Regions from separate parts of the Microbulbifer sp. ALW1 genome, predicted to be linked through region 2. Evidence: predicted binding sites of a transcription regulator. Region 2 holds the regulator's gene; each other region holds the start of a gene.
What was found. Region 2 encodes sigma-54, which starts transcription at its own class of promoters, with help from an activator protein. Its sites were predicted from a motif close to TGGCACANNNNTTGCNNT; they were not measured.
Positions count from the first base shown of each region.

Region 1: the regulator sigma-54 is predicted to act here: its motif matches at 3,250-3,267, upstream of nirB (nitrite reductase large subunit NirB).
Region 3: the regulator sigma-54 is predicted to act here: its motif matches at 5,247-5,264, upstream of galU (UTP--glucose-1-phosphate uridylyltransferase GalU).

Region 1 is NZ_CP047569.1:1,648,639-1,658,462, reverse strand. Features, by position in the region: gene GRX76_RS06785 (NarK family nitrate/nitrite MFS transporter) at 1-1,348, shown strand, start outside; gene GRX76_RS06780 (bifunctional protein-serine/threonine kinase/phosphatase) at 1,350-3,098, shown strand; gene nirB (nitrite reductase large subunit NirB) at 3,419-5,947, shown strand; gene nirD (nitrite reductase small subunit NirD) at 6,187-6,543, shown strand; gene GRX76_RS06765 (nitrate reductase) at 6,569-9,271, shown strand; gene glp (gephyrin-like molybdotransferase Glp) at 9,542-9,824, shown strand, end outside.
Region 2 is NZ_CP047569.1:1,913,301-1,923,124, reverse strand. Features, by position in the region: gene GRX76_RS07835 (HAD family hydrolase) at 1-330, shown strand, start outside; gene lptC (LPS export ABC transporter periplasmic protein LptC) at 423-986, shown strand; gene lptA (lipopolysaccharide transport periplasmic protein LptA) at 973-1,542, shown strand; gene lptB (LPS export ABC transporter ATP-binding protein) at 1,622-2,347, shown strand; gene GRX76_RS07815 (RNA polymerase factor sigma-54) at 2,580-4,055, shown strand; gene hpf (ribosome hibernation-promoting factor, HPF/YfiA family) at 4,224-4,517, shown strand; gene ptsN (PTS IIA-like nitrogen regulatory protein PtsN) at 4,592-5,053, shown strand; gene rapZ (RNase adapter RapZ) at 5,162-6,025, shown strand; gene GRX76_RS07795 (HPr family phosphocarrier protein) at 6,042-6,311, shown strand; gene mgtE (magnesium transporter) at 6,377-7,744, shown strand; gene yjgA (ribosome biogenesis factor YjgA) at 7,797-8,327, shown strand; gene GRX76_RS07780 (lipase) at 8,359-8,961, opposite strand; gene GRX76_RS07775 (RND family transporter) at 9,118-9,824, opposite strand, start outside.
Region 3 is NZ_CP047569.1:4,112,602-4,122,425, reverse strand. Features, by position in the region: gene GRX76_RS17030 (Ig-like domain-containing protein) at 1-882, opposite strand, end outside; gene GRX76_RS17025 (O-antigen ligase) at 952-2,397, opposite strand; gene GRX76_RS17020 (hypothetical protein) at 2,521-3,324, opposite strand; gene GRX76_RS17015 (LapD/MoxY N-terminal periplasmic domain-containing protein) at 3,533-4,267, opposite strand; gene GRX76_RS17010 (transglutaminase-like cysteine peptidase) at 4,271-4,933, opposite strand; gene galU (UTP--glucose-1-phosphate uridylyltransferase GalU) at 5,458-6,369, shown strand; gene GRX76_RS17000 (hypothetical protein) at 6,786-7,148, shown strand; gene GRX76_RS16995 (FG-GAP-like repeat-containing protein) at 8,025-9,824, shown strand, end outside.

The sequences.
Region 1 (9,824 bases), 260 kb from region 2:
CAGTCTGTCGCTCACTTCCGAGCAGGTGAAGACGCTGCTGATCCTGAACGTGGCGCTGACGATCCCAGCGCGGGTAATCATCGGCATGCTGACCGATAAATACGGCCCGCGCCTGACCTATTCCCTGTTGCTGGCCATTGGCAGTATCCCCTGCTTTATTTTTGCCATTGCGGACAGCTTTACCGCAGCGGCTATCGGCCGCTTCCTGCTGGGCTTTATCGGTGCCGGCTTTGTGATTGGTATCCGTATGGTGTCCGAGTGGTTCCCGGCCAAGCAGTTGGGTACCGCGGAAGGTATTTACGGCGGCTGGGGTAACTTCGGTTCTGCCGCTGCGGCCATGAGCCTGCCGACCATTGCTTTACTTTTCGGTGGTGACACTCCAGGGCAAGAGGGCTGGCGTTATGCCATCGGCCTCACCGGTGTGATGGCGCTGGTGTACAGTGTGATTTATTACCGCTCGGTGACCGATACCCCGAAGGGCGGCACCTACTTCAAGCCGAAAAAAATTGGCGGCATGGAAGTTTCCAGCCCGTCGGATTTTGTGCTGCTGCTGATCATGAAAGTGCCCATGTACGCGGCACTGGCGCTGTTGACCTGGAAGCTGTCCCCCGCCGGTGTGGGCATGCTGGCGATGCCGGTGGCTATCGTGATTTATGTGGCACTGGCAGCACTCTATGTGTTTGATGCGAAGAAGTGCTACGACATCAACAAAGAGATTTTCGTCAAACTTCCGGAGCCGATCCATCGCTATCAGTTCAAGCAGGTGGCAGTACTGAATATTCTGTACTTCGCAACTTTCGGTTCTGAGCTTGCGGTGATTTCGATGCTGCCGCTGTTTTTCTCGGAGACCTTTACCCTGGATCCGGTGAAGGCGGGTCTGCTGGCTTCCGCCTATGCATTTATGAACCTGATGTCGCGCCCGGCGGGCGGTTTGATCAGTGACCGGTTTGGACGCAAGAGTACGCTGCTGATTCTGACGGCGGGCCTGGCGCTGGGTTATCTGACGATGAGTATGATCGACAGCGAGTGGCCCTTGTATCTGGCGGTGGCTGCGGCGATGGCGTGCTCTTTCTTTGTGCAGTCTGGTGAGGGTGCGGTGTTTGCGGTGGTGCCGCTGATCAAGCGTCGTTTGACCGGGCAGATTGCGGGGATGACCGGGGCTTACGGCAATGTGGGCGCAGTTTTCTACCTGACGGTGCTGAGTATGGTTTCTTACGAGACCTTCTTTCTGGTGATTGCGGGTACGGCAGTACTTGGGTTTGTTACGCTGCTGTTCCTGGAAGAGCCGGAAGGTCAGATGGCCGAGGTAATGCCTGACGGTAGTGTTTCCCTGATCGACGTTGCTTAATATGAACACCACCTGCGAAACCATCACTGTGCCCGACTCCGATCAACAGGCTTCCAATTCCGAAAACCTGGAATTTGCTACGGCCACCGAGTGTGGGCAGCGCGCCTACAACGACGACGCGGTTGCGATCTATCGGGCGACCGGGAGTGACCTGCGATATCGCGGTTCCCTTGCGGCGATTGCGGATGGGGTGGGTAGTGCCGAGGCGGGTGGTGCGGCGGCGCGGGCTGCGGTGAGTGGGTTTATTTCCGATTATTACAGTACGCCGGATTCCTGGTCGGTGAAGCAGGCGGCGGCGCGGGTTCTGCATGCGCTGAATGGTTGGCTGTACCGGCAGAGCGGTGGTGCGGATGAGGTACAGCGGGGTTGGTTGACGACTTTCTCTGCGGTGGTTTTCAAAGGCTCTACGGCCCATCTGATTCATATCGGAGATTCGCGGATTTACCGGCTGCGGGACGGCAACCTGGAGTGCCTGACCCGGGATCACAGTCGCACGCTGGGTCCGGGGCGGACGTTTTTGAGTCGCGCGCTGGGAATGGATGCGCATATTGAGGTGGATTACCGGCAGGAGCCGCTGGAAGCGGGCGATCTGTATTGTGTAACCACCGATGGCATTCACGATTTTCTGCCCATCCAGCAATTTCGCCAGTTACTGTTGGATCACCAGCTGGAGGCGGCGCAGCCATTGATGGCGGCAGCGCTGGATAACGGCAGCAAGGACAATCTGAGCCTGGCGCTGTGCCGGGTGAATATGCTCGAGACACTGGAGGCGGACGATGTGATGCTGGCGACGAGCCAGCTGCCTTTCCCGCCGCCCCTGCAACCGGGTAACAAGATCGATGATTACGAGGTGTTGCAGGAACTGCACGCGAGCAGTCGCAGTTATCTTTATCTGGTGCGGGATTTGGATTCCGATGAGCTGCGCGCATTGAAGGCGCCATCGGAAAACTTCAGTGACGATCCTGCCTACATCGAGCGGTTTATCGCCGAGGAGTGGACCGGGCGCCGGTTGGAGCACCCGGCCATTGTGAAGGTGTTTCCACCGCGCAAGGAGCGCAAGTTTCTTTATCACGTAATGGAGTATGTGGACGGGCAGAATCTGCGACAGTGGATGCAGCTGAATCCGCAACCGCCGCTGGATCAGGTGCGCAATCTGGTGCAGCAACTGGTCAGCGCCCTGCGTCGCCTGCAGCGACTGGAAATCGTGCACGGGGATCTGAAGCCGGAAAACATTATGGTGGATTCCTCCGGTCGCCTGAAACTGATCGATCTGGGGGGCGCCAATGCGGCAGGGCTGCAGGAGTTGCTGCGCTATCAGGACAGTGCACCGCCGGGCAGCAAGAACTACTGCGCACCGGAATACTTTTTCAGTGATGCCGCCAGTCACCGCTCGGATATTTTCTCCCTCGGCGTTATTGCCTACGAGATGCTCACCGGTCACTACCCTTATAAGGAACGCTTCGGCAGCAATCACTACCAGCTGAAGAACTATGCCAGCCTGCGCTATATCAGTGCGCGCCGCCAGCGGGAAGATTTGCCAGACTGGATTGACGGTGCCCTGCGCCGGGCCTGCGCGCCAGACCCGAAAAACCGATACCCGGCTCTGTCGGAGTTTGTGCACGATCTCAGTACGCCGAACAAAAAGTTCGCCAGCGGGGAGAAGCCACCGTTGATGGAACGCAATCCACTGCTGTTTTGGCAGACGGTGGCGATTCTGGCGATTCTTTCCCACCTGCTGTACTTCCTCTGATTAACCGCCAACGGTCATTCCGCCCCGCAAAGTTCCAACATGGGGCGCAGATCGGCCATATGCACCAAAATGCAACATCAATTGATGCGCGCACGCCAATAAACCGCACAGTTCCTATGGTTTCCCCCGCCATATATTGCCTGTAGCAAGTTGGCACAGAGATTGAATACCTTTTATCACAATCCGAAATTCTTTTAGCAAGGCAACGGCGCCTGACACTCTTCGACAGAAGAGGAGACGCCCGTGCAGCCGCAAGCTAACCAGGCCCTCCCCCAACGCTTTTCTTCTGTCGCACGAATCAGGTTCAAACGGCAGAGATTATGGTTAAGCAAAAAATCGTCGTCATCGGCAACGGCATGGTGGGTCACCACTTCCTGGAACAACTGGCAAATCGTCCCGAACGGGAACTGTTCGATGTGCTGGTATTTTGCGCCGAACCCCGTCCCGCCTACGACCGGGTACACCTCTCCGAATACTTTGGCGGCCGCACCGCCGACGACCTGGCCATGGGCAAGGTGGAACAGTATCGCGATTGGGGCTACGACCTGCGACTGAACGACGCCGCCGTGGGTATCGATCGCGAAAATAAAATTGTGACCTCCGCCAGCGGTGCATCCGTTGCCTACGATCACCTGATCCTGGCCACCGGCTCCTATCCTTTTGTTCCGCCGATCCCCGGCCATCAGCACGAAAAGTGCTTCGTTTACCGCACCCTCGAAGACCTCGACAAAATCCAGGCCGCCGCCAAAGACGGCAAGGTCGGCGTGGTTGTGGGCGGTGGTCTGCTGGGTCTGGAAGCGGCCAACGCACTCAAACAGCTGGGCCTCGAAGCCCACGTGGTCGAATTCGCCCCGGGCCTGATGTCGGTACAGCTGGACGAAGGCGGCTCCAAGCTGCTGCGGGAAAAAATTGAAGAGCTGGGCGTAACCGTACACACCAGCACCGCCACCGAACTGATCGAAGAAGTCGATGGCGGTCGCCTGCGTATGAACTTCAAGGGCGACAAGTCCCTGGATACCGACCTGATCGTGTTTTCCGCCGGTATCCGCCCGGAAGACAGCCTGGCCAAATCCGCCGGTATCGAGCTGGGCGAGCGCGGCGGTATCGTGGTCGACAATACCTGTCGCACCTCCGACAAGAATATTTTCGCCATCGGCGAATGTGCCCTGTTCAATAACTTTATCTACGGCCTGGTTGCCCCCGGCTACACCATGGCGCGCACCGCGGTTTCCCTGTTGTGTGGCGAGGCAGCCGAGTTCAACGGCGCGGACATGAGCACCAAGCTGAAACTGCTTGGTGTGGAAGTCGGCTCCATCGGCGACGCCCACGGCCGCGCGGAAGGCTCTGCCGCGATCACTTTCGTCGACGAGCAGACCGGCGTGTACAAGCGCATGATTACCGATCGCGAAGGCAAGAAGCTGCGCGGCGCGGTGCTGGTGGGCGACACCGGCGATTACGACACCCTGCTGCAATACCACCTGAACGATATGGATCTGCCGGAGCACCCGGAGCAACTGATCCTGCCGGCACTGGACGGTGCCGCCCCGGCATTGGGTGCGGACGCCCTGCCAGACACCGCCACCATCTGTTCCTGTCACAACGTCAGCAAGGGCGACATCGTCGGCGCGGTTCAGGGCGGTTGCTGCTCTGTGGGTGAAGTCAAAGACTGCACCAAGGCGGCCACCGGCTGTGGCGGTTGTTCTGCACTGCTGAAAAATGTGGTGGATGCGGAGCTCGCGGCTCTGGGTATGGAAGTCAACAACGACCTCTGCCCGCACTTCCCCTACACCCGCCAGGAAATTTTCCACATGGTGCAGGTGGAGGAAATCAAAACCTTTGACGAGCTGCTGCACAAGCACGGTTCCGGTAAAGGCTGTGAAATCTGTAAGCCGACCGCGGCTTCCATCTTCGCGTCCCTGTGGAACGAACATATCCACGAGAAGCCCCACGTTGGCCTGCAGGACACCAACGATACCTTTATGGCGAATATGCAGAAGAACGGTACCTACTCCGTGGTTCCGCGTATTGCCGGCGGTGAGATTACGCCGGATAAATTGATTGTTCTGGGTCAGGTGGCGAAGAAGTACGACCTCTATACCAAGATTACCGGCGGCCAGCGTATCGACCTGTTCGGCGCGCGTTTGGAGGAGTTGCCGGAGATTTGGCGCGAGCTGACCGACGCGGGCTTTGAAACCGGCCACGCGTATGGCAAATCCTTGCGTACGGTGAAGTCCTGTGTGGGCAGTACCTGGTGTCGCTTTGGTGTTCAGGACAGCGTGGGCATGGCGCTGACAGTAGAAAACCGCTACAAGGGCCTGCGCTCGCCGCACAAGATCAAGATGGCGGTTTCCGGTTGTACCCGTGAGTGTGCGGAAGCACAGAGTAAAGATATTGGTGTGATTGCCACCGAGAACGGTTGGAACCTGTATGTGTGTGGTAACGGCGGTATGCGCCCGCGTCACGCGGACTTGTTCGCGACGGATCTGGATGATGTGACGCTGATTAAATATATCGACCGGGTGCTGATGTTCTACGTGCGCACGGCGGACAAGTTGCAGCGTACTTCGGTATGGCTGGAGAACCTGGAGGGCGGTCTGGATTACCTGCGTGAGGTGGTGATCGAGGACAAGCTGGGTATCTGCGATGAGCTGGAGCGCCAGATGACCAATGTGGTTGGCACTTACCAGTGTGAGTGGAAAACCGCGATCAACGATCCGGAGATGGTCAAGCGCTTCCGCCAGTTCGTAAACACCGATGAGAAGGACGAGAAGATCGTCTTTGTAGAAGAGCGCGAACAACGCCGCCCGGCCACTCAGGAAGAAATCGTCAAGATTGCCGAGCCGGCCTAATGCCATCTCTGCCACAACCCGCACGAACCCGGGCTGTGGCGGCGAAGCACCGGGTACGGGTTTTCAGGACCGCTGTGAATACATCCCTGTACGCTGCGTCGGCGACGTCCCTGTCGCCGACGCTCCTGAAAACCCGTACCCGGCACTTCGCCTTCGCATCAGATTTTTGATGCCCGAACAAAAAACGTTTTACAAAATTTCACCACCCTACTCTTTTTATATAGATGTGGAGAACCAGAATGAGCGAAGTTGCCATAACCCGCACCGAGTGGCTGCAAGTCTGCAAGCGATCAGATCTTGTAGCCGATTCCGGAGTGTGCGCTCTTGTGGGCGGTCGTCAGATTGCCCTGTTTTTTTTACCCGAGCAGGAACCCCAGTTGTACGCCATCGATAACTGGGATCCTATCGCCAACGCGGGCGTAATCGGCCGCGGCCTTGTGGCGGAGATCGACGGTGAGCTGACCGTTGCCTCGCCGCTATACAAGCAACACTACCGTCTGACCGACGGACAGTGCCTGGAAGAGGAAGAGATCAAGCTGGATATCTTCCCGGTTGCCTTTGAGGGCGATGACGTTCTGATTCAATTCGATCAATAAAACAAGCAAAAATAAGCAGTCGAAGATGGCATTAACAGAACTGTTCAGCGCCCACAGATCCTGCACCACCTGCCCCTATTGCGGGGTGGGTTGCGGGGTGGCGGCGACGCGGGAGTCCAGTCCGGCCACTGGTGAGGATGTGATCCGCATTGAGGGAGATCAGCAGCATCCGGCCAACAAGGGCAAGTTGTGCGTTAAGGGTTCGTCGCTGGCGGATACTCTGGGCAATCATGGACGTCTGTTAAAGCCGCAGTTGCACGGCGAAGAGTGCGACTGGGAAACGGCGATGGAATTTGCCGCGTCTCGGCTGCGCGAGACCATTAATGAGCACGGGCCGGATTCGGTGGCGTTTTATCTGTCCGGCCAGTTGCTGACTGAAGACTACTATGTTGCCAACAAGCTGATGAAGGGGTTTATCGGTACGGGCAACGTGGATACCAATTCCCGCCTGTGTATGTCCTCCGCGGTGGCCGCGTACAAACGCGCCCTGGGCGCGGATGCGGTGCCGTGTAATTACGAGGATCTGGACGAGGCGGAGTTGGTGGTGCTGATCGGCTCTAACGCCGCCTGGACCCACCCGATTCTGTTCCAGCGTATGCAGGCGGCCAATGCCAAGCTGGTGGTTGTGGACCCCCGCGGCAGTGCCACCAGTGAAATGGCGGACATACACCTGGCAATTACCCCGGGTAGTGATGCCGCGCTGTTCAATGGTCTACTGCACTATCTCACTGAGTTCGGTGCGCTGGACCAGGGGTTTATCGACAACCACACGGAAAATTTTACCGACACCCTCTACGCCGCAGCGGAGTGGACGCCAGAAAAGGTAGCGGAATACTGCAGTGTGGAGCTGGAACAGTTACTTGAGTTTTACGAGCTGTTCCGCACCACCGAAAAAGTCATCAGCTTTTATTCCCAGGGTGTCAATCAGTCCAGCACCGGCACCGACAAAAACAACACCATTATCAACTGCCACCTGGCCACCGGTCGCATCGGCAAGCCCGGCTGCGGACCCTTCTCCATCACCGGCCAGCCCAATGCCATGGGCGGGCGTGAAGTGGGCGGGCTGGCGAATATGCTCGCTGCGCATATGGATTTCACCGAAGACAATATCGACCGTGTGGGCCGTTTCTGGAACGCCACAAAAATGGCACAGGCCCCGGGCCTAAAAGCGGTGGATCTGTTTAACGCGGTGGAGAGTGGCCAGATCAAGGCCGTATGGATCATGGCCACCAACCCGGCGGTGAGCATGCCGGACGCACGCCGCGTGGCCGCCGCCCTGAAGAATTGCCCCACGGTGATCGTTTCCGACTGCGTCGGCGACACCGACACCGCACGCACCGCCGATCTGTTGCTGCCCGCGACCACCTGGGGCGAGAAGACCGGTACCGTCACCAACTCCGAGCGCCGTATCTCTCGTCAGAAAGGCTTCCTGCCCAAGCCGGGCGAGGCCCGCCACGACTGGGAAATCATCTGCGACGTGGCTAAGCACCTCGGCTTTGGCGAAGCATTTGATTTTGAAAGTCCCGCAGATATATTCCGCGAACACGCCGCCCTGTCCGGCTTTGAAAACAACCGCGACCAGGCCCGCCGCGCCTTTGATATTTCCGCGCTGGCGAATATCAGCGACCAGGAATACGATTTCTTCACTCCCGTTCAATGGCCGGTCAATGCCGAACACCCCAACGGCACCGCGCGCCTGTTCAGCGACGGCGACTTCTACACCCCGAACGGCCGCGCCCGCTTCGTCGCCGTACAACCCCAGTGCCCGAAGCAGGAAACCCGCGACAAATACCCGCTGGTACTGAACAGCGGCCGCTTGCGCGACCAGTGGCACACCATGACCCGCACCGGCCGTGCGCGCAAACTGCTGGACCACAGCGAAGCACCGGAGCTGCACGTACACCCGCAGGAAGCCGCAAAATTCGGTATTGAAGACGCGCAACTGGTACGTGTGGAAAGCGAAAAGGGCCAGTTCTTCGGCCGCGCCCATCTCACCAGCAGCCAGAAACCCGGCCAACTGTTCGCCCCGATCCACTGGAGCGACAGCCTCGCCCACAACGCCACCGTCAGCGCACTGGCCATCCCCTTCACCGACCCCCTCTCCGGCCAGCCAGAGTTAAAGCAAGTGGCGGTAAAGGTAGAACCCCTCTCCGCCCACAGCTACGCCTGCCTGCTACTGCGCACCAAAGCCGCGGAAGAACTCCACAGCCGCCTGCAAGCCGGCGATGCGCCACTATTCGAAACCATCCTGCACTGGTACCGGGTACCAGTAGAAGGCGGTTACCGTTTCGAACTGGCCCTGAAAAAACAGCCGGACTGGCAGTCCATCGCCGACAAGCTGTTCAACCTCAGCGGCAAAAAACTCAATCGCAAACAACTGCAATTGCCCAGCGGCGAACGCTGGCTGCTACACAGTGAAGAAATGGAATTACTGGTCTTCACCAGCGCCGATTGGCAGGGCCTGCCGGACCGCAAAACCCTGGAAAACGCCCTGCAAGAGCCATTGCCAGACGCCCCCGCAAAACTCTTACATGACGTCCCCGCCGGCGCGCAGATGATATGCACCTGCCTGCAGGTATCCCGCAAGGAAATCGAAGCGGCGATTGCGGAAGGTGCAGCGTCGGTTGATGAGCTTGGTGAACTGCTGGGATGTGGTACCAACTGTGGTTCCTGCAAACCGGAAATTTCGGCGCTGCTGAATACCAACCTTGCAGTAGCAGTCGGATAATTCTCTCGCTGTTTATCAGCCGGTACACGCTCGACGAGAAGGCAAAGTGCCGGGTATGGAGTTTCAGGAGCGTCGCAAACAGGATGTTTGCGCCGCAGCGCCCAGGGATGGGTTCACAGCGGTCCTGAAACTCCATACCCGGTGCTTTGCCGCCACCACCCCACCCAAGTAAGTACCACAAAGATCCAAAATCTACTACCACGCACTTGGCAAATCCCATCCAGCCCAGCTATCTTCTCGACCAAACAGACAAGAATTTAGGCAATAACAATGACCGATGCCTGTGCAGAAAACGGCCTGCGTTCCGTAGAAGCCGCCAAACAAATGCTGATCGACAGCATCAACCCCATTACCGCGACCGAAACTATCCCATTGAGTCAGGCCTGCGGCCGCGTACTGGCCGAGCCCGTATTGGCCGCACTCGACCTCCCCCCCTGCGACAACTCCGCCATGGACGGCTACGCCCTCAGTGGTGACCATGACAACTACACCATCATCGGCAAAAGCCTCGCCGGCCATCCTTTTGATGGCACTCTAGAGCCAGGCCAAGCCA
Region 2 (9,824 bases):
CTGGTGGAAAAGCGCGCTCACGACTTGGGAATTACCCGGCTGATTCAAGGGCGCGAAGACAAGTTCAGAGCCTTTCAGGAGCTGTTTGCCAACGAGGCTTTCGACCTGGAACAGATCGCTTACGTAGGCGACGACTACCCTGACCTGCAGCTGATGACGCGGGTCGGCTGCCCCATCGCCGTCCCCAACGCCGCGCAGCCAGTACTGGACAGGGCCCTGTTTGTCACCCAGCGCAGCGGTGGTGCGGGCGCCGTAAGGGAAGTCTGTGACCGCATCATGCAGGCTCAGGGCACTTTCGACGCCGCCCTGGCACCCTACCTGGCCAATTGAACCCGGCCGGCGGAAGCGAAAGTCATCGACATCAAAAACAGCGGGCAACTGTCAGGCCCGTCAGCAGAATATTGAAAGGAAAGCGATAGCTCATGCGCACCTGGTTACCACTGGTCATAGTGGTCGCACTTGTTTCCCTGGGGCTCTGGTTTGCAGAGAGCCCGCCCAAGCAGCTGCTCGGCAAACGGCCGACGCAGCAGGACCACAACAAAGCGGCCGACCTGATCATCCGCGACGCCCGCACCCGCCACTTCAATGTCGAGGGGACCCTGGCTTACGAAGTGGACGCCGAGCGCATCACCTTTTTCCAGTTTGCGCGCCGGGACAGAGCCGACCTTACGGAGCCAAGGATGATGTTTTATCAGGGGGAAAGCTCCAAGTGGCGTACTGAGTCTCGCTCCGGTGTCGCCTATGACAACGGGCAGAAAGTAGTGCTGGAAGGCGACGTTTCCATCAAGGAACTGCCACAGCCCGGCATCACCCTACGCACCCCCAAGATCGTGATAAAGCCGCGAGAAGAATTCGCCGAGACGGACAAAGTTGTTACCATTACCGACGGCCCTAATCGCACTACCGGCAAAGGCCTGCGTGCCGATCTCAAACAAGACACGGTAGAAATTCTGTCTGATGTGGAAAGCAGCTATGAAACCCGTTGATTTGTCCCGCACCTTGCTGCTTCGCAGCGCCTTTCACAGCGCCTTTCGCGGCCTGTGTACAGCCGCACTGTCGTCTGTGTTATTGCTCGCCGCCAATGCCCAGGCGCTGCCAAATGATCGCGAGCAACCGGTCAAGGTCTCGGCTGACAACCTGGAAGCCAATCGCAGCAAGAACCTCTCCGTATACAGTGGCAATGTGGTCATCTCCCAAGGGTCGCTACAGATACGCGCCGACCGGGTGGAAGTACACGGTAACGCCCAGGGGGAGATCAACAAGGTGGTAGCCACCGGCAAGCCGGCGCACTTCCAGCAGCAAGTAGAAGAAAGCACCACCCCGGTAAAAGCCCGCGCCCAACGGATCGAATTCCTGGTTGGGAGCGATGCACTGCAGCTCACCGGCGAAGCCTTCGTGGATCGCGACGGCAACACCCTGTCTGCCGAACGCATCGACTACGACCTCAACAGCGAACAGATGACGGCCCAGGGCCAGTCGGAGAAGAAACGGGTGGAAATGATCTGGAAACCGGAAGGTAAAACTTCGGACAACAGCCAGTAACGCCACAACCAGCAAGCCCCGCGACAGCAAACATCAGCAAGACGAGGCGGTTGCATCCGCCCAGATACCGGAATTCACTATGCCGACGCTCAAAGCGTTACATCTCGCCAAGCAGTACAAAAAACGCAAAGTCGTCCAGGATGTCTCCGTGAGCGTATCCAGTGGCCAGGTAGTTGGCCTCCTGGGACCCAATGGCGCCGGTAAAACCACCTGTTTCTACATGATCGCCGGCCTGGTGCAGGCAGACGACGGCCAGGTGATGATCGACAGTGAAGACATCACCGGGCTGTCCATGCACGGCCGCGCCCGCAAAGGTATTGGCTACCTACCTCAGGAAGCCTCCGTATTCCGCCGCCTGTCGGTGCAAGACAACATTCTCGCCATCCTGGAAACACGCAAGGACCTCAATCGCAGCCAGCGCAAAGAGCACTTGGAATCCCTGCTCGAAGAATTCCATATCACGCACATCCGCGAGAGCCTCGGCATGGCGCTGTCCGGCGGCGAACGCCGCCGGGTTGAGATTGCCCGAGCCCTGGCCACTAACCCCGCCTTTGTGCTGCTGGATGAACCCTTTGCTGGGGTAGACCCCATCTCCGTCAACGACATCAAACAGATCATCCGTCATCTGCGGGATCGCGGTATCGGCGTGCTCATCACCGACCACAATGTGCGCGAGACCCTGGATATCTGTGAAACCGCCTACATCGTCAGTGAGGGCCATATCATCGCCTCAGGCAACCCCAAAGACGTGGCCGAAAACAAGCAGGTGAAAGACGTCTATCTGGGACACGAATTCACCATCTGAGCACCATCACGTGTATTTATCAGCTTTTCTCACTCTTCGGCTGATACCCATCACAATTTCGTAAAGAGTGACCGAAGGGACGAAATTTTTCGGCACGCTTATTGCTTAACGTGCCTCTTGAGTTCCGTTTTGCCCCGGGGTAGTCTGCAGGAAATGAGCTTTCCGCCGCCGCTTCAAGCATCAAATTTGTCGCAGTGGCCCAACGCCAGATTTTTCTGCCGGCAAACTCCCTATGAAGCAGTCACTCCAGTTAAAACTCGGCACTCAGCTGACCATGACGCCACAGTTGCAACAGGCTATTCGCTTGCTGCAACTGTCGACGCTGGACCTGCAACAGGAAATCCAGTCCGCCCTGGATAGCAATCCGCTGCTGGAGTCCGATTTCGAAGAGCACGCCGGTGAAGCCCCCCAGGAACAGAACACCCCCGCCACCTCCGAGCGCCAGGAGCGCGAAGCCGCCAACGCCGACAGCGTCCGCGAAGCGCAGGCCGAGGCCGGTGTGGACGGCGACTGGAACGGGGAAATTCCCGACGACCTGCCCGTCGACACCCGCTGGGACGACATTTACACCAACAGCAGCTACAGCGGCGGCGACGCAGAAGAGTATGCGCTGGAGCAACGCAACGCGGTCTCGGAGAGCCTGCAGGATCACCTGCTGTGGCAACTTAACCTCACTCCCCTGACCGATGGCGACAAGCTGATCGGCGAAGCCCTGATCGACGCCATTGCCCCCAACGGTTTTCTGGATGCCGACCTGGACGAGCTGGCCGCAGCGCTGGACGTGGAAACCGATGAAGTTCTGGCAGTACTGAAAACCATCCAGCATCTGGAACCGGTCGGATGTGGCGCACGGGACCTGCGCGAGAGCCTGCTGTTGCAATTGCGCCAACTCCCCGAGCAGACGCCCTGGCTGGCCCAGGCGCAGGCGATTGTCGGCCAACACCTGGACTTGCTGGGCAAGCGGGACTTCCGCCAGCTCAGCCGCCGCACCCGCCTCAGCGAGACACAGCTGGGCGAGGTGATGCGCCTGATCCAGACGCTCACGCCTTACCCGGGTGAAGCCTTCGGCGGCGAAGAGCCGCAATACGTGGTGCCGGATGTGATCGTCAGCCGCCGGGAACAGCGCTGGGTGGTGGAACTGAACCCGGAAACCACCCCCAAACTGCGTATCAACGACACATACGCGGCGCTGATCAAGCGCGCGGACAACTCCAATGAAAATAACTACCTGCGCGACAATCTGCAGGAGGCACGCTGGTTCCTGAAAAGCCTGCAGAGCCGCCATGAAACCCTGCTGAAGGTCGCCAGCTGTATCGTGGAGAAACAGCGGGGGTTTTTCGAGCAGGGCCCGGAAGCCATGAAACCCATGGTGCTGGCAAATATTGCCGAAACCATCGGCATGCACGAATCCACCATTTCCCGGGTCACCACGCAAAAATACATGCTTACGCCGCGCGGTGTGTTCGAACTCAAGTATTTCTTCTCCAGCCATGTGAGCACCGACTCCGGCGAGGACGCCTCCTCCACCGCCATTCGCGCTCTGATTCGCAAGCTGGTGGATGCGGAGCAGCCACGCAAGCCACTGTCGGACAACAAGATCACCCAGGAGCTGGATGCCCAGGGCATCAAGGTGGCCCGCCGCACCGTAGCCAAATACCGCGAATCCATGGGAATCCCCTCCTCCAGCGAGCGAAAGCGACTGGTCTAACCAGTCCAGTCACCAACTGGTGGCGCCACACCCCTCTCCCGGTCAGTTTCTGGACAACCAATGGCCAGACATTGAGTGTATCCTTCCATTCTGGCGCACTTCCTAGTAGGGTTGCCGCCCTGTGCGGGGGTGCCACCGGATTGTGTTGTACCCTTTGAGGAGATTTCCATGCAGATCAATATCAGTGGCCACCATGTAGACGTTACTCCGGCCATTCGCGATTACTGCCTGACCAAACTGGACAAGCTCTCCCGCCACAATGACCTGATCACCAACGCCCAGGTCACTCTGTCCGTCGACAAACTTATCCAGAAAGCCGAGGCGCGGGTTCACGTGAACGGCAACAAGGATATTTTTGCGGATTCGGAATCTGAGGACATGTACGCAGCGATCGACTCGCTGTCCGACAAACTCGACCGGCAGCTGCTGAAACACAAAGAAAAGTTACGCAGTCACCGGTAGTTTTCACTAGCCGTTAGACAACTGGCAACTTGCGGGCTCACGCCCGGCAGGTTGCGCCAGATCATTAGTAAGTTATGACACTGGAAGCATTACTCTCTCCCCGCCTAAGCCTTTGCCACCTGGCGGGGAGCAGCAAAAAAAAGCTGCTGCTCAATATCGCCCAGGCGATCTCAGAAGAATACCCCGATCTGGATTCCGACACCGTCTTCAACCAGTTGGTTGCCCGGGAGCGCCTGGGCTCCACCGGCATCGGTGAAGGCGTGGCCATTCCCCACTGTCGCCTGCCCGGCTGCGAGCGCCCGATTGGCGTCCTCTGCACCACATCGCCAGCAGTCGACTTCGATGCTATCGACCGCCAGCCCGTAGACCTGCTGTTTGCCCTGCTGGTACCGGAAGACTCCGACCAGGAACACCTGGACACCCTGGCCGAGATCGCCGCCCTGTTCAGCGATAGCCGTGTGCGCGAAAAACTGCGTGAGGCCACCACCAGCGACGACCTCTACGCGCTGGCCATCAACAGCGCTGCCGCGGCATAATAACGCCACTCGACCCGGACTAAGGTCCTGGCATTCGACCATCGTTGCCCCGGCAGCCGCATCGCGCGGTCTCATGCAGTGAATTCAAAAGCAAGGAGCGCTTGTTCTATGCGACTGGTAATCATCAGCGGCCGCTCAGGCTCTGGAAAGAGTTCCGCCCTGCAGTTGCTGGAGGATGTCGGTTTCAACTGTATCGACAACCTCCCCGCCAGCCTGCTCCCTGAGCTGGTTCGCCGGGTGTCGGAACAGCCCCAGGAAAACACCCAGTTGGCCCTCGGTATCGATGCCCGCAATCTGTGGCACGATGTGCGCCAGGCACCCAAGGTGATTGAAGATCTGCGGGAAAGCGGCATCGATTGCGATGTCATCTACCTGGACGCCCGCTCACCGATACTGGTACAGCGCTTCAGTGAAACCCGCCGCAAGCACCCCCTCAGCGACAGCCGTACCCACCTGCTGGAAGCCCTGAACCACGAGAAAGAACTGCTCGCGCCGCTGTCGGCCATGGCCGACCTGGTGATCGACACCAGCAGCCTCAGCCTGCACCAGTTGCGCGACCAGGTGAAATCCCGCGTGGTGGGCAAAGACTCCCCGGGTATGGCAATACTCTTCCAGTCCTTTGGCTTCAAGCACGGGGTACCGGTGGATGCGGACCTGGTCTTCGACCTGCGCTGCCTGCCCAATCCCTACTGGGTCGCCGAGCTGCGCAACAAGACCGGCATGGATCCGGAAGTGGCCGAATTCCTGCGCTCACACCAGGAAACCGAAGATATGCAGCGGGACATCACCGCCTTCCTCGAGCGCTGGCTGCCGTCCTACCAGCAGAGTAACCGCAGCTATACCTCCGTCTCTATCGGCTGCACCGGTGGCCGCCACCGTTCCGTGTACATGGTGGAGCAGCTGGCCAAACACTTTTCCAGCGAATTCAAAAACATCCAGATACGCCACCGCGAACAGCAGAAACACGCCTGACAAACAGAACAGTCCCATGCAGAAAAGCCGAATCACCATCATCAACAAACTGGGCCTGCACGCCCGTGCCGCCAGCAAGTTTGCCCAGACCAGCGCACGCTTTTCTTCCGAAGTAAAAGTGCATTGCCAGGGCAAAGCGGTGGATGGCAAAAGTGTGATGGCGCTGATGCTGCTGGCCGCGGGCAAAGGTATAGAACTGGAACTGGAAGTGTGCGGTCGCGATGAGGATGCCGCGCACGAGGCGATTTGCGCACTGATCAATGACCGTTTCGGGGAAGGTGAATAACCGCTCCCGACCGCTGCCCGCTATAATGCCCGCACTTTAACGCCAGCCAGACAGCAGGAATCTCTGTGCCCAATCCCGTCACTGCCGACATCAAGTTCAGCGCCCAGAATCAGCTCGGTGAGCTGTTTGCGGCACTGGACAGCGGCACCGGGCGCGAAGTGCAGCGGATGCTGCATTCCCTGTCACCCCAGAGCATCGCCCAGCTATTGGAGAGCTCGCCGCCCCGTATTCGCCAGGTCCTGTGGAAACTGATCGACCGCGAAGTGGAAGGCGAAGTACTGCAGGAGCTGACCGACGAGGTACAGAGCCAGATCCTCGCCACCATGGACACCGAAGAAATGGTGGCCGTGATGGAAGGGCTGGATGCGGACGACGTTGCCGACATACTGCAGCAGCTGCCGGACCGGGTAATGGCAGAAGTGCTCTCGGCCATGAGCGAGAGCGACCGCCAGCGAGTAGAAAGTGTACTCGCCTACGACGAGGAAACCGCCGGCGGTCTAATGGATACGGACACCGTATCCGTGCGCCCTAACCTGACGCTCGACGTGGTCTTGCGCTACCTGCGCCGCCACGCGCAATTGCCAGAATCCACGGATAACCTGTTCGTGGTCAACCGCCAGGACAGGTTCATCGGCCTGCTGCCGCTGACCAAACTGCTGACCACCGATCCATCGGTGACGGTACGGGAAGTCATGCTCACCGATGCCGACCCTATTCCCGCGGATATGCCGGACCACGAGGTCGCACAGCTGTTTGCAAAATACGACTGGATCACCGCGCCGGTGGTGGATGAGCACAACCGCCTGCTGGGGCGTATTACCATCGATGATGTGGTGGACGTGATCCGCGAGGACGCCGACCACTCGCTGATGAGCCTCGCCGGCCTCGACGAGGAAGAAGATACCTTTGCCCCCGTCCTGCGCACCGCACCGCGGCGCGCCGTGTGGCTCGGCATCAACCTGCTGACCGCGCTGCTCGCCTCCTGGGTCATTAACCTGTTCCAGGACACCATCGACAAGGTGGTGGCACTGGCGGTGCTGATGCCAATTGTGGCCAGTATGGGCGGCGTGGCCGGCAGCCAGACCCTGACCGTGGTGATCCGCGGTATGGCCCTCGGCCAGATTGGGCGCAGTAACCTGAGCTGGCTACTGTCCCGGGAGCTGGGCTCCGGCGCCCTCAACGCCCTGCTCTGGTCCACGGTCATGGGCGCCATTGCTGCGCTCTGGTTTGGGGATCACCGCATTGCACTGATTATCATTGCCGCTATGCTGATCAACCTGATCACCGCTGCTCTCGCCGGCGCCATATTGCCGGTTGCCCTGCGGGCGATGCGCATAGACCCGGCACTGGCCGGTGGCGTCGCCCTGACCACGGTGACCGATGTGGTGGGCTTTATGTCTTTCCTCGGCCTCGCCACCTGGTTTTTTGCCTGACGCCGACCGCGCCCAGGCTCCGTTTTTCCATATCCCGTTTCAGAGATACACAATGCACAACTCCGACGATTTCGACGCTTTTGATGAGTTTGATGACGAGAATTACAAAAGCAAAACCCAGGTCAAACAGGAAATGCACCAGCTGCAGGATCTGGGCAAGCAGCTGACCGAGCTCAACGCCAACAAGCTGGCGGAAGTACCCATGGATGCCGATCTGGCGGAGGCCATCGCCACCATGCACCGGATCAAATCCCGCGAGGCCAAGCGTCGACAGCTGCAATACATCGGCAAGTTGATGCGCAAGGCCGATGTGGAAGCCATTGAGGCAGTGCTGAACAAACACAAGGAACAGGATCACCTGCACCTGCGTTTCGACCGCATGGCCGAAGAATGGCGCCAGCGCCTACTGGAGCAGGGGAAAGAAGCCCAGAGTGCGTTTTTCGATAGTTTTCCCGGCGCCGACCACCAGCAGCTGCGCGCGCTGATCCGGGAGTCCAACAAGGAAATCGCCAACAACAAGCCACCCAGCAACCAGCGCAAACTGTTTCGCTACCTGCGGGACTTTTTTATGCAGCAGAGCTAGTTCATGCAGCAGAGCTAGTTGCTGCCGCCGGCTAGTCGCTCGCTTTGAGGACGTCCGCCAGTTCCGCGGACACAATATCGATAACCGCAGGGTTCTGGGGTACCCAGCGATGCAGGCTGACCGGTACCTGATAGGTCTTGCCCAGCGGCAACCGGGAGCTGGTGTGGGGCACGATGGTGGTATCGTAGGGCGTCCAGATGGATACGGGCGCGGCGCTCTCCAACATCGCCGCATCCCGGTTCAGGCCACTGAGGAATTCGCTGCCGATACGCAACTGCCGGCCGCCCTTGTAGGGCAGCAAATGCGCCCACAAGCTACCGAAGTGGGGACTGGAAAGGGCAATAAACTTGTGTACTTTTTCCGCACCCCCGAGCCTCTGCAAGTAGTAGCGCGCGACTATCCCGCCCATGCTGAAGCCTACCAGCGCGCAGGTATCCCCCTTTTCAGTCACCTCTTCCACCAGCTCGCCCAATTGCTGGGCCATGGGCTCCATCCCGTACCAGCCACTGTTGGTTTTCAGGTTGATACTGTGTGCGGCAAAACCGGCCCGATCCAGGGCCCCTTCCATTCTGCGCATGGACTTTCCCCGGTCGAAGATACCGGGAATCAGTATGGCAACGCGGCTTTTTGGCATTTTTGCATCACCTTGTTCGCGGGAAATTTATACAGAGCTGCCCAGTAAGGTTAGAAGGCCGCAGCCGTAAGCGGAAAACAAATCGGGCCCGGGGATAGAATCCGCGGGCCCGAATGGCGATCACTGAAAAGCTGCCGATCTATCAACGTCAACCTATCAGCTAGGACAGGCCTCCACCGCCGCGACCGGCTTTCCCGGCAGAGTCTCCTCGGCAGGTTTCGGCAGCGGCTTGATCAGCACCAGCAGCAGCGGCAGCAGGGTCAGGGAACCCAGCAGGGCTGCGGTCATCGCCAGCGCCGTCAGCAACCCAAAATAGATCGACGGCACGAACTTGGACAGCGCCAGGATCGAGAAGCCCGCGATAATGGTGATGGCGGTGTAGAACATGGCCCGGCCGATAGTGGCGTGACTGCGATGCATGGTCGCCACATAGTCACCATCTTTGGCAAATTCCTCGCGGAAGCGGTACAGGTAGTGGATGGCATGATCCACACCGATACCCACGGTAATCGCCGCAATGGTGATGGTCATCATATCCAGCGGGATATTCGCCAGGCCCATACCACCCAGTACCACACAGGCCGCCAGCATATTCGGCACCAGCGCGATCACCGCCAGCCACAGGGAGCGGAAGAGCACCAGGAACATCAGCAGAATGCCGGCAAAAACCGCACCCAGAGTGAGAATCTGGGACTTGAACAGGCTTTGCAGCATATTGTTGTAGAGCACCAGCATACCGGTCTGGCGAACATCCGCCGAGGCAATACCCAAGTCACTCTCGGCAAAGGCGTAAATACGCTGGATCAGCTCATCCCGGCGCAGGTTGGGGTCCGTCTCCTTCACCCGCATGGTAATCCGGGCCT
Region 3 (9,824 bases), 2.2 Mb from region 2:
CGAAGTATCGGGCACCGTTCTCATTAGTTCGGAAGCTGAGGACAGGATAATTTCAATCTGCCCCGTATCACTAAGGTCACCGACTACCTGACCCATGTAGGCCAGACCATTTTCAATGGTGATGAGGGCGGTCGCGGTCTCAATGGAATCCGAGGCTTCAATCGTAAACTGGTCGGGCCCGGTAATTCCGCTATTAGGTTGATAGGTCAGGGTGCCGTCCTCATTGAGGGTCACCTCGCCCTGCTGGGGCGCTTGTACTATCTGGTAGGTCAGTGGATCTTCATCTATATCACTTGCATCCAGCGTCAGCGTAATCGGAGCGTCATTTCTTGTGGCGGCGGTTGCCGGCTGGATACTTGGGGCATCGTTTACCGGTCTGACGGTAATGGAAATCGTGGAGGTTGCGGGTTCGTTGACACCATCGCTGACGTGTACCTGAAATGAATCGGCGCCATAAAAGTCGGCATCCGGTAAGAAATTGAAGTGTCCTGCCTCGGTCAGGTTAATCCGGCCGTGGGAGGGAGGGACATTTACTTCATAAGAGAGACTGTCTTCATCTGGGTCGGATGCGGAGATGTTGCCTTCCAGTGGGGTATCTTCGTCGGTAGTAAATTCCGCGTCGCCAACTACTGGAGCGCTGTTTTCGTTCGACCCGCCGCTGCTGCTTCCGCTGCTACTACTACCATTACTTCCACTACTTCCACTACTTCCGCTGCTACTGCTACTGCTACTGCTTCCGCTGCTACTACTACCGCTACTTCCGCCGCTATTACTACTACTGCTACTACTATCACCGCTGCCACCGCCTCCGCAGGCAGTAAGGCAGAGCAGTGCAAGTACAGTGGCAGTTTTTAATACATTGGGACGAAACTTTGTGACCACTCTTATTATCCTTATGGTGTAAAAATATTATTATTGTTCGCGTAACTGTAATTAGAGCTGTCGTGGCAGCTAGTGGGCGGGTGGATACCGTTTTCGGGCTCTTTGCTTCTCACCTTCCATAAACCGCGCCTTCCACCCGAGCCCCAACATCATCAAAAAATATACCGCGGTAGCCGGTGCCTGCAGGTGGAAATCCGTAGTCAGCATGATCAGCTCCGCCACAATCGCCATCACCGCCGCAAAAGCTACTCCCTGCATCAAGCTGTCCCGGCGGGTGCGCAGGGCGACAAACGCGTGAAACAGGCTCCACAAAACCGCCGCGCCCATCAGTAAGGTTGCGGGCAGGCCAAATTCGATGGCGAATTGCAGGTAGTCGTTGTGCCCCTGGTCGTAGAAAATATTGATCCCCGGGCCTTTCACGCTGGGGAAGGAAGAGTAAAAGCTGCCAGCGCCAGTACCTGAAAGCGGATGCTGTTCAATCAGCGTCATCCCGTACTGGTTTACTTCATCGCGGGTTTCCTGCGTGAAGCTGGTTTCTTCAATTTCCTGGCGCAACTTATCCACGCCGAACCAGCTACCCACAATAAACAGGTCGATCACCATCAGGCTCACCAGCAAAATGGTCAGGCTGCGGCTTTTGTTGCGGATCAGTAACAGGCCAAGTGCCCCGGTAATGCTGAGGCTTACAAAGAAGGCTGTATTGGCCATGCGCGAGTGTGACATCACCAGGCCGATGACCATCATCGCCAGGCAGATACGTACCACTGCTTTGCCGCCCAGCAGCATGTTCATGAGGTTTTTGAGTTTATCTTTCAGCTTGCCGGTTTTGCTGCTGCTCAGGCTGGCAATCAGCAGGCCGATACCCAGACACAGGCACATCACCAGAAAGTTGCCAAAGTGGTTTTTGTAGCGGAAGCCACCGGTGGCGATGCCGCTGTTGCGATACCCCATTACCCAGCTGGTTTCTGAGTTGGAAAGTGCCTGCAGCACGCCGTAAAACGCCTGAAAGGTGCCCGTCAAAACAACCACCAGAGCCAGGGTTTTGAGCCTTTGCGGTGTGTTTACCAGGGCCAGTATCAGAAAAAGCAGGCACCAGTAGCTGAGGCCTTTGATCAGGCTGATGTGGGTTTGTGCCGGGTCGAGTGAGAATGTGCCCGCAGTTGCTGAGGGGTTGCTGAGCAACAGATGCTTTGCCGTGTCGGGGGCTAGAGTCTTGAGCCAGTTGATCGGCACGGGCAGCTGCTGAATAAATACCCAGGCTTGTATCAAGCCGAAAATGGCCAATAGCGGCGCATAGGGGCGCAGTCTGTGCAGTCGTGGGGAGTGGAGATTAACAAGCAGCCAGCCTCCCATCAGCACAAAGGTGTAAATTTCCAGAATGCTCCAGGCCCATGGACGGTGTGACCCTAGAGGGATTGGCAGCCAGAATAGCAGGGCGAGCAGGGCGTAAAAGAGGATGCGCTCAAGGCGCTCGGTGCTCTCGCTAGTTGCGGAGACAAGGCTCGGATTGGGCATGGACTACTACAGTAGATAGGGTCGAATCGTTCGATTATTACAATATGTAAACGGTCACTGCGACCAGTAATTAAAACGCAAAAAAGGCCCTTGCGGGCCTTTTCTGTTAAGCGAGCGCTGATATCAGCTCGGAGAGGCGGTGTCTCCACACTCATTGCCGCCGCCGCAGCCAGCGGGTGGGGGCGGGGGCAGGTTAACCACTGGCGCAGTTGGTGCTGTTGGTGTGGTTGTAGTCGTGGTGGTTGTGGTGCCGGTGGTCGGCGAAGTCAGTGCGCTGCCGCTCTCGGTCGTGCCGCCTGTTTCGGTGCTGCCAGTCTCGGTGGACGCAGTCTCACTAGTGGTGGTAGTGGTTTGTCCGGAGGAAGCGGTAGCGGCAGAAACTGCGCTGGTGTCACCGCCGCTGGCAATAGCAGCGGTAGCAACCTGCGTGCTATCTGCACCGGCAGAAACTGCACCGCTCACAGCGGCAGCCGCAGTTGCTGAGTTGGTAGATACCGCACCGCTAACCGCAGCTTCCGCCACAGCCGGGTTGGTTTTAACCGCAGCGCTCACCGCTGCCTGGGCAGTCTCCGGGTTGGCTGCAACAGCACCGCTCACAGCGGCAGCCGCAGTCGCCGGGTTGGTAGCAACCGCTGCGCTTACCACAGCCTCTGCAACGGCCGGGTTGGCAGTAACGGCGGCACTTACCACGCTGGCAGCGCTGTCCGGGTTGGCGGCAACGGCGGCGGCAACAATGGCACCGGCCTGCTCAGGAGAGGCGGCCACGGCTTGCGCAACAATCTCTTCTACAGACAGGCCTTCCTGCGTGGCAAGCTCAATCACTTGTTCCATGGAGTAGCCGGCCTGGATGTACTGTGCCACATCGGCAAAGGCTACGCTGCTCAGCAAACTCGCACCCAGTGCGAACCCCAATGCTGACTTTTTCATACTTCCCCCTAAAGAAGATTATTTTCGGTAGATTCCTTTCGAAACTGCGGAGGATTGTAGCGCCTATACTGCAAATGGGAAGCCTGCGCCACTTACCTGGCCGCAAAAATTCACGAAGGTCTTAAAACAAGCGCACAAAATGGAAAAAATTTAGCCCTAAAGAGCTAGGAAAATCCGCTACATATAAGGGCGCTTACTCAGAGCTCACTTAGTCGGCCGCTTCTTTTTCGTACAAAGTGCGCTCTTCGTGTGTCTCCAGCTGCGCGGTTAACTGGTAAACACGGTTTTGCAGCAGGTCCTGGGTGCGTTGCCAGTCCTCCATTATTTGCGCATCCGCCTGGAGTCGCCGGCGCCGTAACCAGATTGCGGTAGTCAGCATAATCAGCCCCGGCCCGGCCAGGCCCAATGCCATACGCCATACCAGCTGGTAACCCGCAGCCGGGTGGCGGCTTACTGATAGAGTCCCTGCAATATCCCAGCCAGCCAGTACCTCGGCTTGCACAATTGGTGGATTAATCGGCAACAAACGCTGAAACCACAGCGGCACGCCCGGGTCCGCCAAGACATATCGCTGTTCATATAAAGTGTTGCCGTCCGGGTCTATTAAGATGATCTGTCCATAGGCGCCACTTTGGCCGATAGCGCTGAGTAAGGTATCCCGGATGAGTGCATTACTGGCATGGCGCCATTCAGGGGCGGCTGGGATACCATCGCCACTATTTATATTGCCACTGTGGACATCGTTGCGGTGCATATAAGGCTGCAACGCTGCACCGATGGCTTTGGCACTGTCCAGGGCCTGCAATTTCTGCATTTCCAAAACCTGCGTCCGCACCACCAGCAAGCTGAACAGCACCAGCGCCCCAAGGCCCAGCACACAGCGGAGGGTAAAACGCCCCCACCCGATGATTGACCAGTAATTGTGCAATTTATAAGCAGCCATTGCTCAGAGCACTCCTTCTTTTTCCATACGCGCTACCAGTTCGCGCCACAGGCTGGAGCCCGAGTGGTTGCGGACTTTTACTTCGTGTTCGTTTTGCTCTGTACGGTTGTTCAGCCACAGGCCACTGGCGTTGAAGCTGTACACCGGAACCAGATCTGTGCGATCGCGAGCGGCAATGATTTCACCGGCCATATTGTCCAGCACCAATGGGTGCTCACCGGGGTTGGCCCGGTACACCAGTACCATATGCGCCTGGCCCAGCTCTTTGGCGGTGACATACATAAGGCGCAGTTTGTCTGGATCTATGTTGGCGCCCTGCAGGCTGAAGAGTTTGGCAATGGCAAAGTCTTCACAATCGCCGCCGTTAGAGGCGAGGAACTGCACCGGTGTGGCCCAGTAGTCCTGCTGTTGCCAGTGATCCTGGTCTTCGGCAAAGGGGATGCGATTCAGGAACGCATTAATGTGCTGTAGGCGTTGCCATTCCAGTACCTGCGATTGTTCCTTAACCATCATTTGCCAGCTGAGTAGCCGGACCCTGGCCTCGGGCCCGTAGTGGTTGCTCATCTCCTGTACCAGGCCCTCTGGCAACTTGAGGGGGGCAACTGCAGCCGCGGCCATCAGCAGGCCGCTGGTGAAGAGCAAGGCCAAGGAGGGTATGATCAGCACCAAATGAGCATGGCGCGAAAATCTACGTCGGACTCTAAGGGACTTTTGCTGGTCACAGGTACTACCCATTACAACTCCTGCGCAGTAATACGGCCGAAAGAGCCAAAGTGCAGTTACAAGGAAGTCTTTGCTTTCGCATAAAATGTATCGCTCAAAAAGTGAGCGAGTCGGCTAAAAGTTTGGCACTGCGACGGAGAAGTGAGGGCGGCGCGAAGCGGCTTAGGCAGAAGTGGCCGCCACAAATGGCTTGTGACGTAGAAACCCGGGCCAGGCTGCGCAGAGAATAGGTTGTAAAATACGCAAGCCGTACAGTTGGTACGCAACTTGCTGATGAATAAATAGAGGGCGTTACCGAGGTAAAAGTGACAAATCTATACAAAGGGGTCAGAGCCTGACGCTTGTCTCCCTTTTTGTTGAATTGTCATAATTAGCTGATAAAGTGTGACGCCTGTCACGATTCGGGTGTCTCCAATTTATTTGGACCGGATGCCAAATAAAAAAAGAGTGAAGAAAGGAACTTAGGAATGAATGAAGTAAAAAAAGCCGTAATCCCGGTAGCCGGCCTTGGCACCCGCATGCTCCCTGCCACCAAGGCCATCCCCAAAGAGATGCTGCCCATCGTGGACAAGCCGTTGATCCAGTATGTGGTTAACGAAGCGGTTGCCGCCGGCATCAAAGAAATCGTACTGGTCACCCACGCCAGTAAAAACGCCATCGAAAACCACTTCGATACCTCCTTTGAGCTGGAAGCCCAGCTGGAAAACCGCCTCAAGCGCCAGCTGTTGGAAGAAGTACGCTCCATCGTCCCCAAAGACGTGACCGTAATTTCCGTACGCCAGGCAGAAGCCAAAGGCCTGGGTCACGCCATCAGCTGCGCCCGCCCGGTCGTGGGGGAGAACCCCTTCGCCGTGTTGCTGCCAGATGTACTGATCGACCAATACGCCGCGGACCTCAAGGCCAGCAACCTCGCCGACATGGTGAGAAACTTTGCTACCAGCAAAGCCAGCCAGATCATGGTCGAGCCCGTAGAGTGGAGCCAGGTCAGCAAATACGGTGTGGTGGACTGCCTGGGCGCGGATCTGCAAACCGGCGGCACTGCCAAGATCGACGGTATGGTAGAAAAGCCGGAAGTCGACGCCGCCCCTTCCAACATGGCGGTTGTAGGCCGCTACGTACTGCCTGCAGAGATTTGGGGCCTGCTGGAAGACACCAAGCCAGGAGCCGGTGGTGAAATCCAGCTCACAGACGCCATTGATGAGCTACTTAAAAAACAAACCGTAGAAGCCTATCGCATCGTCGGCCACAGCCACGACTGCGGCAACAAGCTCGGCTATATGAAGGCGCAGCTGGAGTACGGCCTGCAGCACGCGGAAATTGGCCAAGAGCTGAAAGCGCTACTTGGTACGCAGCAGGTAAAAGTCGCTGAAGCGGTATAAATCAGCTTCTTCTTTCTTCCTTTCTTTATCAGATCCGTCCACAAGGACAATAAATGGCTATAAGGGGCTATTTATTGTCCTTGTTTTTTGATGGTAAAAATCATTCTGAACGTGGAATTCTTTTTTCAGCATTTTTGATTGAAAATTGATCGCAATTTAGCTCCCAAAATTGCCTTTCGTGTAATTTTTGCAGTATTGCGACAGTTTTTTGTGATTACAGTCACGTAGAAGTGTTGATGCAGTAAGTACCTCCATACCTGCCCATAAAGGGAGCTGAGGGCGGGTAGCGTGAATAAATCTAATTTAGAGCGCTGGAGTTTCTGTCGACCGCATTTTGGGGTGGCCGACAGAATTGATGCTCGCCCGTTTAGGGCTACCTATTGATTTTTGGAAAGAATCTTTATTTAGGGGGCAGGGTGAAAGTACAACTGAATCTGCAAGTATCGCTTGCAGTCGCACTCGTTTTATCTGTTGCCGGCAATGTTTTCGGCTTCATTCAATATCAGAAAGTTTCAGATAAAGCTGCAGAGACGCAGCTTGTCGTCGCTTCTCTACAGAAAAAATTAAATGCGTTTGAGCGACGCGACCTTGCCGTCGATTCTCAAACACGCAAATCCAGTCGAGAAGAGTACCTCGAGCGCCGCGCAAAGCAGCAGCGCCAGCAAAACTCTCTATCCCGCCTCTCAACCCAGCAGCAAACCGCTGAAGCTCGGATGGCCCAGGCCAGTCGAGAAGTTATTCAGCGCCGCCAGTTGGGTTCTCCACAGGCAATTCAGTAAGCCCAAGTCAGCACCAGTAAATTAATTACAGCGAGTTGGCTGTTATTGACTCGTAGACGGAACATCACGAGGAGCCCTGTCATGGACCTGCAGCACTCCGAAGTAGCGCGCACCGACAAAAAGAATGTCATGGATACTTTTAAGCACCTGCTTCTGCCTTTCGCGATCATCGCTTCGTTATTTAGCCCTGGCGCATATGCGACCGAAATCGATGACCTGACATTTGCGGATGCAAACCTTGAAGCCTGTGTAGATGAAATGGCCGTAAACTACGGCTGGACTGAGATCAGTGAATTTACATATCTCTATTGCAATAACCGGGAAATTTCGGACTTGTCGGGTATCGGTCAACTTACCGAGTTGTTTGAGGCTTGGTTGTCCAACAACCCGCTGACGGAATACTCTGAACTAGCCGGTTTATCCAAGTTGAACCAGCTCCAGATTGCACGAGTTCCAGATTTTGATATCGAAGTACTTTCCGGTTTAAGCCAACTTCGTTTTCTGGAAATCGCTGAATCAAATATAGATGACAATGATTTTTCATCATTATCTAGCTACTCGTTTTTCCCTAACTTGGAATGGTTGAGCATCTGGGCGAACCAGATTACAGATATTAGCGCACTGGAAATGGTCTCAGGTTTGCGTGGCCTAGACCTAGGTGGCAACCCAGTTTCAGATGTCTCCCCCCTCAACGGCTTACCTCTGGACTATGTAGTCTTGTGGGGTAGCAGGGTATCGGATCTGGGCCCGCTGATGGGAATGTCCAATCTTGCTCATATTGACCTAAACAGATCCTGGGTAAAGGATCTGCCAGATGCGGTTGGAGCGGGCTATTCTGACCTGGGCGCCGCATTTCCGGCCCTGACAGATCTAATTTTGGATCAAAACGGCCTTGAAGACGACGACCTGGCGGCATTGCTCCAGATCTCAACGCTGCAATACGTGAGACTGGAAAGCAATCTGTTTACCCCGGGCGGCGCAGAAGAAAATGCGTTGGCCGCTGCAGTCTCTGACTACAGCGGATCTCAGCTGCCAGTGCAGCTGGACCAAGCCAGCTTCTCGCCCACCGGTGCCATTGATACAGACGATGGTGATCACCAGATCTTTTTTACCGTCTCTGGTAGTGCGCTTGACGACTCTCCCGTTTGGGAGTCCTGTGTTCATTTGGTTAGCCCGAGTGGAGTGGCCAGCGCCGGTTACTGCGACAGTTGGAACGGAACCTCAGAAGGAAGCAGCTGGCTCAGCGCCTATGCCGAGCGTGGTGACTGGGCCTTGTCAGGAAATGTGTGTATTGATGGTGGCGATTGTTTCGAAGTGACCAAGCCGCAATTGGAGGTAATGGGATTTACAGAAACCCTCCTGACGGTCAATGGCACGGGCCCTGTCGACATGGCGGCTCCCGTTGTTACCAACCTCGCTTTCTCTGCTACCAGCATCAACCTGGATGAAGCTCCGAATGGCTATGTTGCCATTACCGTAGAGCTGGAACTGGACGATGGCGATGGCAGTGGAGTACGAGATGGGTGGATCGAAATTTACCATGAAAACTGGGAGTCTGATTCCAAGTCGGTGTACTTTACTCCCGATCAAACTCAGGCAACGCTAGTTTTCCATAGCAGTGACGCAGCGGGCAAATGGTTAATTAACTATATTGCTGCAGATGATTATGCCAACAATCACCTGCACATGGATGCGTCACAGATTCAGGCACAGGGGTTTCCTGTTGAGGTCGATGTTACCAACTCGAATCCTGCACCCATCGATATCAACACCCTGTCATTTTCCGACCCAGAGCTGCAAAGCTGCGTGCACGGAGCCGCAACCTACGTAGAAGATCTTCAATGGCTTGGCTGTAATAACAACGATATTGAAGACCTGGGCGGGATTGAACAGCTGTTCATGTTACAGAGCCTGGATCTGAATAGCGGCGGTGCGTTTTCAGACTTATCCCCGGTTACACAACTGCCGCTGTTGACCGATCTTCATTTTGCCGGAGCCGCAGTCTCCGATCTGACTCCGCTCTCAGGGCTGCCGATCCACTCGGTAAATATCAGCTGGAACCCGATTGCAGATCTTTCCGTGCTCGATTCACTGCCGGTGTTGCGCCAGTTATGGGCAGATGGCACCGGTATGACTGCACTTCCTAACTTCGCCGTACCGCATGCGGTGGAAACCCTGGATGTGAATGACAACCCGATCTCAGATGTTGGCGGCATGATCAATGAGCTGAATTCGCTGCCGAGCTTACGTCATCTTGGTATCAGCTCACTGGGCGTGTCCGATATCAGCTTCTTGGCGGATTTCCCGCAGTTGACCGGGCTGAATGCATGGAATAGCGGTATCAGCGATATCAGTGTGCTGGCTGATCTGCCTAACCTGAGCTACCTCAACCTCAGTGATAACCTCATTGAGGATATCTCACCGTTGACTGGCGCACCGCTGAATTCGGATATTTATCTGGGTAACAACCGCATCAGTGATTTGCAGCCACTAGCGAATAAAGACATTTGGGGGTTGGATGTTTCCCGCAACCGGTTGGTAGATATTAGTACGGTCTCCACGCTGTCGAACCTGCACTGGCTCAATGCCAACGAAAACGCGATCACTACAATTCCGGATCTCTCGTCGAAATCGAACTTTCAGCATCTGTACATGAACCACAACGCGCTAACGGAT